DNA from 2 places in the Streptomyces sp. A0592 genome. Region 1 is predicted to be linked to the other one. Evidence: riboswitches for the same ligand, from Rfam matches in the RefSeq annotation. Region 1 holds a riboswitch; the other holds the start of a gene.

Region 1 (4,315 bases):
GATCGTCCTGCGGCCCGCGACCTCCGCCCGCAGCTCGGCCAGCTTCTCGTCCACCTCCGGCCGGTGCGCCAGCGCCCGCAGCTCGTCCGCGTCCACGCCCAGCGGGAAGACGGCCGCGCGCCGTCCGCCCTCCTCGTGCGCGGCGCTTACGAAGGCGTCGGCCCAGGCCCGGGTGTGGAAGCCCACCACGTCAGCCCCGAGCATCCCCCGCACCAACTGCTCCGCGACGTCGGCCGGGAGCATCTCCAGGAACTCCCGCGAGGCCCACGGCGTGTGCGTGAAGTGCGCGATCCGCAGGTCCGGCCGCAGCTCCCGCAGCTGCCCCGGGACCAGCGCCAGGTGGTAGTCCTGCACCAGCACGCGGGCCCCCTGCTCCGCCTCCTCGGCGAGGGCGCGCGCGAAGGCCTCGTTGTACGCGGTGTACGAGGCCCAGCGGCGCCGGAACTCCGCGTCGAAGACCGGCTCGCGCGGCACGTCGTACAGGTGGTGGTGGGTGAACCACAGCACCGAGTTCGCGATGCCGTTGTACGCGTCGTCGTACATCGTGGGATCGATGTCCAGCATCCGGACGCCGGGCTCGGAGACGTCCCGCCGGACCGCCTCCCGGTCCGCGTCCGACAGCGCCGCGCAGATCCACAGCGCCCCCGGCTGCTCCGCGAGGGCCGCCGAGAGTCCGGAGACGAGACCGCCCCCGCCGCGCCGGGCACTGAGCGTGCCGTCGTCGGAGAGGGCGTAGGAGAGCGGGCCGCGGTTCGCCGCGACGAGTACCTGAGAAGCCATGCGCCGAACCTAGCCCGGCCCGCGCTCGCTCAAACGTATGGACACGGTCACGCCACGTGGCGCCGGCCGTACTCCGCCACGCCCAGCATCGGCGGCCGCTCCTCGGTGTCCACGGCGTAGGTGCGCGGTACGAAGCCCTCCGGTCCCCGCTCGAACTGCGTCAGCTCCGGCCGTACGAGGTGCCCGCGCGAGAGCCGTACCTGGGCCGTGCGGTAGATCGCCGCGGCCATCCGGCCGAGCGCCTGCCCGCCCTGATGGCGGTGGAGGCGTACGCCCACGTCCACCTGGGCGAGCGCGTCCAGCCCGACCGTGTGCAGGGCGTCCACCAGCAGGCCCAGCTCGACGCCGTAGCCGACGGGGAACGGCAGCCGCTCCAGCAGGGAGCGCCGTACGGCGTACTCGCCGCCCAGCGGCTGGACGAAGCCGGCCAGCTGCGGCCAGTGCAGGTTCAGCAGCGGGCGGGCGACCAGCTCGGTGACCCGTCCGCCCTGGCCGGGGGCGTCCCCCAGCGGCCTGTCGTACATGGCCTTGACGAACTGCACGCCGGGGTCGGTCAGCAGCGGGCCCACGATCCCGGAGACGAAGGAGGCCGAGAAGTCCCGCAGGTCGGCGTCGACGAAGCAGACGATGTCGCCGGTGGTGGCCAGCAGCGAGCGCCACAGCACCTCGCCCTTGCCGGGCAGTGCCGGGATCCTCGGCAGGATCTCGTCGCGGTGCACCACCCGGGCCCCGGCCTTCGCCGCGACCTCGGCGGTCCGGTCGGCCGAGCCCGAGTCGACCACGACCAGCTCGTCCACGAGCGGGACCGGCAGTCCCTCGATCAGCTCACGCCGGATGACCTCGACGATCGCGCCGACCGTCGCCTCCTCGTCCAGCGCGGGCAGCACCACGCTGACCGTGGTCCCGGCCGCCCGTTTGAGGTCGAGCAGCTGGTCGAGCGGTCGGTCGGCGGCGGACCAGGAGCGGTCGGCCAGCCATCGCTCCACCTCTTCCAGCACCCTCAGCACTCCCTGCTCGTCGGCGTTATCGTCCGTTATGTGATCCATCTCGCGGTTCGGACGGCTGTCTCAACCGCCCGCCCCTTCGGTTACAGTCTTGAACAACGCGAAGGACCACCGCATGCCGGGGTCCCCCGCGTACAAACGCACCGGCGCGCCACAGAGCGCGTGTGCCGGTGCCATACCGCTCATCCAGAGGGGCAGAGGGACACGGCCCGTTGAAGCCCCGGCAACCCTCCAGTCGGTTCTCGCGATCGCGCAGCAGCGCTCGTCAGCGAGGTCCCCGGCTAGGGAAGGTGCCAATTCCGTCTCATGGCGAAATGCGCCATGGGGAAGATGAGGAGAAAGGGCCTCGCCATCATGGCTGCACAGACTGTCGCCACCTCTGTCGATCTCGGACCTGCCACGGGCCTTTCCTGTCGCGAGTGCGGTACCCGCTTCGAGCTCGGTCCCATCTTCGCGTGCGCCGAGTGCTTCGGACCTCTGGAAGTCGCCTACGAGCTTCCCACCGGTGACCCCGAGGCCCTGCGCGCCGCGATCGAAGCCGGCCCCAACAACATCTGGCGTTATGCGCCGCTGCTGCCCGTCCCTGCGGACGTGGCGTCCAAGCCGAGCCTGAACCCCGGCTTCACCAAGCTCGTCGACGCGGCCAACCTGGCCAAGGAGCTGGGCGTCACCGGCAAGCTGTACGTCAAGGACGACTCCGGCAACCCGACGCACTCCTTCAAGGACCGCGTCGTGGCCATCGCCGTCGAGGCCGCCCGCGCCTTCGGCTTCACCACCCTGTCCTGCTCCTCCACCGGCAACCTGGCCGGCGCCGTGGGCGCGGCGGCCGCCCGGGCCGGCTTCCGCTCCTGCGTGTTCATCCCGCACGACCTGGAGCAGGGCAAGGTCGTCATGGCCGGTGTGTACGGCGGCGACCTGGTCGGCATCGAGGGCAACTACGACGACGTCAACCGCTTCTGCTCCGAGCTCATCGGCGACCCGCTGGGCGAGGGCTGGGGCTTCGTCAACGTCAACCTCCGCCCGTACTACGGCGAGGGCTCCAAGACCCTGGCGTACGAGATCTGCGAGCAGCTCGGCTGGCAGCTGCCCGACCAGATCGTCATCCCGATCGCGTCCGGCTCGCAGCTCACGAAGATCGACAAGGGCCTGCAGGAGCTCATCAGGCTCGGCCTCGTCGAGGACAAGCCGTACAAGATCTTCGGTGCCCAGGCCGAGGGCTGCTCCCCGGTGTCGACCGCCTTCAAGGCCGGTCACGACGTGGTCCGCCCGCAGAAGCCGAACACCATCGCCAAGTCCCTCGCGATCGGCAACCCGGCGGACGGCCCGTACGTCCTGGACATCGCGCGCCGCACCGGCGGCTTCGTCGAGGACGTGACCGACGAGCAGGTCGTCGAGGCCATCAAGATCCTCGCGCAGACCGAGGGCATCTTCGCCGAGACCGCGGGCGGCGTGACCGTCGGCGTGACGAAGAAGCTCATCGAGAACGGGCAGCTCGACCCGGCGCTGACCACCGTCGTCCTCAACACCGGTGACGGCCTCAAGACCCTGGAGGCGGTGGCCGCGGACAGCGGGCAGACCGCCACCATCCGCCCCAGCCTGGACGCGTTCCGCGCCGCCGGCCTGGCCTGACCACATCTCCTCACTCCCGGAAAGGCAGTAGCGCCATGAGCGTCAACGTCCGCATCCCCACCATCCTGCGCACCTACACCGGCGGTCAGGCCGAGGTCCCGGCCGAGGGCGCGACCCTCGCCGAGGTCATCGAGTCCCTGGAGAAGAACCACCCGGGCATCGCCGCGCGCGTCCTGGACGACCAGGGCAAGCTCCGCCGATTCGTGAACGTCTATGTCAACGACGACGACGTGCGCTTCGAGGGCGGGCTGGCGGCGGTGACGCCGGACGGCGCCGGCGTCTCGATCATTCCGGCCGTCGCGGGCGGCTGCTGACCCTCCCGGTAAACCGAAATTACCCCCTCCGCTAAAAGCGGAGGGGGTAATTCTGCTTGATTGGGCACGGTAGAGTTGGGGAAGTCCCCTCCGCTGGACTTGCCCGCCGCATATGAACGGGTCGCGTGAGGGTCGACATCGGGTCAATGTGCAGGTGCGGTATGGGGCTTTGGCGAAATTTGCCCGGCCCGAGTTGCCCTGGAATATGTCAAATTTTCACTCTATTTCAATGTTTCTCGGTGTCCAGAATTCTCGTCGGATTGACCTGTTGCAGACAGCACTCGCGCAGATACATTCAGCCTCGGTCGAAGCGTTCCGACGCAAGTTCTGACCCGGTAACGCGAAGTGCGTTCCCGCGCAAGGGCCAGTAATAGGGGAGTTAGGCATGGCTCAGGGCACCGTCAAGTGGTTCAACGCGGAGAAGGGCTACGGCTTCATCGCGGTCGACGGTGGTGCGGATGTGTTCGTCCACTACAGCGCCATCCAGATGGACGGGTACCGCACCCTTGAAGAGGGTCAGCGGGTCGAGTTCGAGATCTCGCAGGGCCAGAAGGGTCCGCAGGCGGACATGGTCAAGCTCGCGCTCGG
Region 2 (4,315 bases), on a different contig from region 1:
GGCTTCCTCTACGCATGGGCCCGGTATCGGGGTACGACTAGAGTGAGTCGACCAGCGACGGCCACCGAGGGAGACAGCCAGCCGTGATCACCGCGATCGTGCTCATCAAGACCAGCGTGGACCGCATCCCCGAGATCGCCGAGTCCATCGCCGCCCTCGAAAACGTCAGCGAGGTCTACTCCGTCACCGGAACGTACGACCTGATCGCGCTGGTCCGCGTGAACCGCCACGAGAACCTGGCCGACATCATCCCCGGCCGCATCAGCAAGATCCCGGGCGTCGAGGCGACGGACACGCACGTGGCGTTCCGCACGTACTCGCAGCACGACCTGGAGGCGGCGTTCGCGATCGGCCTCGACGCCTGACGCCTGACGCCTCCGGCGCGGTCTGCGGATCAGGCCCGGGCTCGGCGGCTCGGCCAGGTCCGACCGTCTCCCGGGCGCTGCCCGGACCCGCGCCGGTGCCCTGCGGACGGCTCGGCAGGGCGGGGACCTCGGTCGCGCCCCGGGCGCTGCCCGGACCCGCGCCTCAAACGCCGGCGAGGCTGAACAGTGCGGGCCCGTCGTTCTGGTCGGGGTGTGGGGCCGCCGCCGGGGTGTCTCCTCGGCTCGGCGCGTGCGGGGATGTCTCGGCTGTGGCCCGGGGGTTGCGCGCTCGTCCTGCGGGGACACCCCGCCACGTCCCCACCCCCCTCGGCCGGGCCGTGCCAGGGGCTTCCCGGGTACTTGCCGGAGCGCTGCCGTGGGGCGGGGACACGCAGGAGGGTCCCCGCAGGACGAGCGCGCAACCCAGGCCGAACGGCAGAACCGCGGCCGCCCGGCGCGAGCCGAGGAGATCCTCGTGCGGGGCACCGCCCCACCCCCCGACACCGCCAAGCCCGCGCAGCGACCCCGCAGCCGCGACCCGGATACCGCCGAGCCCCCCGCAGGGGTACGGTCTCAGACCGCGGGGACGCAGCGGCCTTCCTCCGTGCGGTACTGCCACTTCGCGCCGTTCGTGACGAGTTCCCGGACCGCGCCGAGGAAGCGGTCCACGTGCTCGTCCGGGGTGCCCGCGCCGAAGCTGACGCGGATCGCGTTCAGGGAGCGCTCGCCCGGGGCGGCCTCGGGGGCCCCGCACTCGCCCTGGGCCTGCGGCTCGCTGCCCAGCAGGGTCCGCACCAGCGGGTGGGCGCAGAACAGGCCGTCCCGTACGCCGATCCCGTACTCGGCGGAGAGCGCGGCGGCGAAGTGGGAGCTGTTCCAGCCGTCCACGACGAAGGAGATGACGCCGACCCGCGGGGCGTCGTCCCCGAAGAGGGACAGGACCCGGACGGCCGGGACCTCGGCGAGGCCCTCGCGGACCCGGGTCACCAACTGCTGCTCGCGCGCCACCAGGTTGTCGAAACCGGCCTCGGTCAGGGCCCGGCAGGCGGAGGCGATGGAGTAGACGCCGATGACGTTCGGGGAGCCGGCCTCGTGGCGGGCGGCGGTGGTGTGCCACTCGACGTCCACGCCGCCGTCCTCGCGGCGGGAGACCTTGCGGGAGGCTCCGCCGCCGGCCAGGTACGGCTCGGCCTCCTGGAGCCAGTCGGCGCGGCCGGCGAGGACGCCCGAGCCGAAGGGCGCGTAGAGCTTGTGGCCGGAGAAGGCGACCCAGTCGACGTCGAGGTCCCGGACGGAGACGGGGTGGTGCGGGGCCAGCTGGGCGGCGTCCAGGACGATCCGCGCGCCGTGGGCGTGCGCGGCGGCGGCGAGTTCCTTCACCGGCCACAGCTCACCGGTGACGTTGGACGCGCCGGTGACGCACACGAGCGCCGGGCCGTAGCCCTCTTCGATTGATGCAGTGCGGTCGGCGAGCGCCCGCTCCAGGGTGGCGACGGCCTCGGCCGGGGTGCGCGGCGCGTTGAGGTAGGTGACCTGCGCGTTCGTCCACGGCAGGAGCGAGGCGTGGTGCTCGGTCTCGAAGACGAAGACCTGGCAGTCGGCCGGGAGCACCGCGGCGAGCAGGTTCAGGGAGTCGGTGGTGGAGCGGGTGAAGACGACCTGGTCGCCGGGGCGGCAGTCGAGGAACTCGGCGACCGTGACGCGGCTCTGCTCGAAGAGGTCGGTGGACAGCTGCGAGAGGTATCCGGCGCCGCGGTGGACGCTGCCGTAGTACGGGGCGTAGGCGGCGACGTCGTCCCAGACCCGCTGGAGGGCGGGGGCGCTGGCGGCGTAGTCGAGGGCCGCGTAGGTGACCTCGCCGCCGGTGACGAGGGGGACGGTGACGTCGCGGCCGAGGACGGCGAGCGGCTCGCCACATGCGGGGTCCTGGGCGGCGGCGACGGTGGTGGCGGTGGCGGTGTTCAGGGATGCGGACATGGCGGTTTCTCCCGGCAGGCAGGGCTGAATGGCTTCGGTGTGCCCGTACGCGGGTACGGCCGTGCGGCCGTCCGGGGTACGGGAGTGGCCTCGGACGGGACGTCGCGGTACGCGGAAGTGACCCTGGTCCGAGGGTGAAGAAGGGGCGTCAGTCGCCCTATCGCATTCGCTTGCTCACGGAAAACGCTCCTCGAGAGACCAGGACCCCTGGTGTCGAGGGATCCGCGCTTGCCGTAGGCCTTGCTGCCTACGACCTGGTCATCACCCGGGGCACCCCGCCACGGAAGGAGGGTTGCCGGACAGCAAGCCGGGGCCTAAACGCTGTCACTCGTGACCTGGTCAGCATCCTGCCACAAGATCCCCCGAGCACAAGACCCCGGTCCGAATGGCGGACCGGGGTCTGGCCGGAAACGGGCGCCGGGTCAGGCGTTGCTGGCCGTCACCCAGCGCTCCAGTGCGGCCCTGGCGGCGCCGGAGTCGATCGACTCGGCCGCGCGGGTCATGCCGGCGGCGATCTGCTCCTCCAGGCTGCCCGCGCCCGGGTCGAGGGCCACCAGGGCGGCCGCCGAGTTCAGCAGCACGGCGTCGCGTACCGGGCCGGCCTCGCCGGCCAGCAGGCGGCGGGCCACGTCGGCGTTGTACGAGGGGTCGCCGCCGGCCAGGGCGGACACGTCGACCAGGGGGATGCCGACGTCGCGCGGGTCGAAGGACTGCTCGGCGACCTTCCCGTCCCGGACCCACCAGACCCGGGAGGTCGCCGTGGTGGTCAGCTCGTCCAGGCCGTCGTCGCCGCGGAACACCAGCGCGGACGAGCCGCGCTCGGCGAGCACGCCCGCCACGATGGGGGCCATCCGGGGGTCCGCCACGCCGGTGGCCTGGGAGCGGACGCGGGCCGGGTTGGTCAGCGGGCCGAGGATGTTGAAGGTGGTCCGGATGCCCAGTTCGCGGCGGGCCCCGGCGACGTGCCGCAGGGCCGGGTGGAACTTCACCGCGAAGCAGAAGGTGATGCCGGCCTCCTCGGCGACCTCGACGACCCGTGCGGTGCTCAGGTCGAGGTTGACGCCGAGCTTCTCCAGGACGTCCGAGGATCCGCTCGCGGAGGACGCGGCCCGGTTTCCGTGCTTGACGACCTTGGCGCCGGTTCCGGCCACGACGACGGCCGACATCGTGGAGATGTTCACCGTCTTGGCCCCGTCGCCGCCGGTGCCGACGATGTCGACGGTGCGGCCGGGTACCTCGATGAGGTTGGCGTGCCCGTACATGGCCCGTACCAGGCCGTTGATCTCCGCGACCGTCTCCCCCTTGGCGCGCAGGGCGACCACGAAGCCGGCGATCTGGGCGTCGGTGGCCTCCCCGCGCATGATCCGGTCCATGGCCCAGGCGGTGTCGTCGGCGCGCAGGTCCTGGCCGGTCAGCAGGGCGTCGAGGACGCCCGGCCAGCCACGGGCCGCCACGCTGTCGCCGCCTGCCGGGGTCGCAACGTTCATGGTCAGCTCCTGCTGCTGTAGGGGTTCCCCGTCGAATGGGTCGGAGATCAGCCTATCCAGCCCCGGTTACGGCAAAGAGCCCCGTCCAGACACTGGACGGGGCTCTCGCCGTGGCGACACCAGGACTGACCGGAATCAGTCCCTCATGCGGTGGTGCGGGGGATCAGTGGTGGCCGTGGCCGGACTGGATCTCCTTGTACTCCTCCACCGTGGGCTTCGGGATCTGGTTGCCCTCGGCGTAGAAGCCCTTGCTGAGCTTCGCGCGCAGCTTCTCCATGGCCTTCACCTTGCGCTCGACACCGTTCTCGTCGACCGTCGGGCCGATCTCGATCGGCTTGTACTGCTCGTGCGCGGTGAGGGTGTGCAGCTTGCCCTGCGGGAGCGGCTCGTGGACCTCGACGAACTCACCGTGCGGCAGACGCTTGATGATGCCGGTCTCGCGACCGTGCAGCACCTTGTCGTGGTCCCGGCGCTGGAGGCCGAGGC

What was found. Region 1 has a riboswitch for S-adenosylmethionine ahead of thrC (threonine synthase). Riboswitches for the same ligand answer to the same signal wherever they lie in the genome.
Region 2: another riboswitch for S-adenosylmethionine. It lies ahead of E6U81_RS14780 (aminotransferase class V-fold PLP-dependent enzyme); the one in region 1 lies ahead of thrC (threonine synthase).

The regions. Positions count from the first base shown of each region.
Region 1 covers NZ_SSBM01000003.1:356,396-360,710, reverse strand. The annotation lists gene E6U81_RS07035 (trehalose-6-phosphate synthase) at 1-780, opposite strand, end outside; gene E6U81_RS07030 (glucosyl-3-phosphoglycerate synthase) at 828-1,778, opposite strand; SAM riboswitch class I at 1,964-2,121, shown strand; gene thrC (threonine synthase) at 2,115-3,413, shown strand; gene E6U81_RS07020 (MoaD/ThiS family protein) at 3,449-3,727, shown strand; gene E6U81_RS07015 (cold-shock protein) at 4,113-4,315, shown strand, end outside.
Region 2 covers NZ_SSBM01000008.1:168,142-172,456, forward strand. The annotation lists gene E6U81_RS14770 (rhomboid family intramembrane serine protease) at 1-87, shown strand, start outside; gene E6U81_RS14775 (Lrp/AsnC ligand binding domain-containing protein) at 84-365, shown strand; gene E6U81_RS14780 (aminotransferase class V-fold PLP-dependent enzyme) at 939-2,342, opposite strand; SAM riboswitch class IV at 2,562-2,678, opposite strand; gene trpD (anthranilate phosphoribosyltransferase) at 2,765-3,829, opposite strand; gene E6U81_RS14790 (ubiquinol-cytochrome c reductase cytochrome b subunit) at 3,993-4,315, opposite strand, start outside.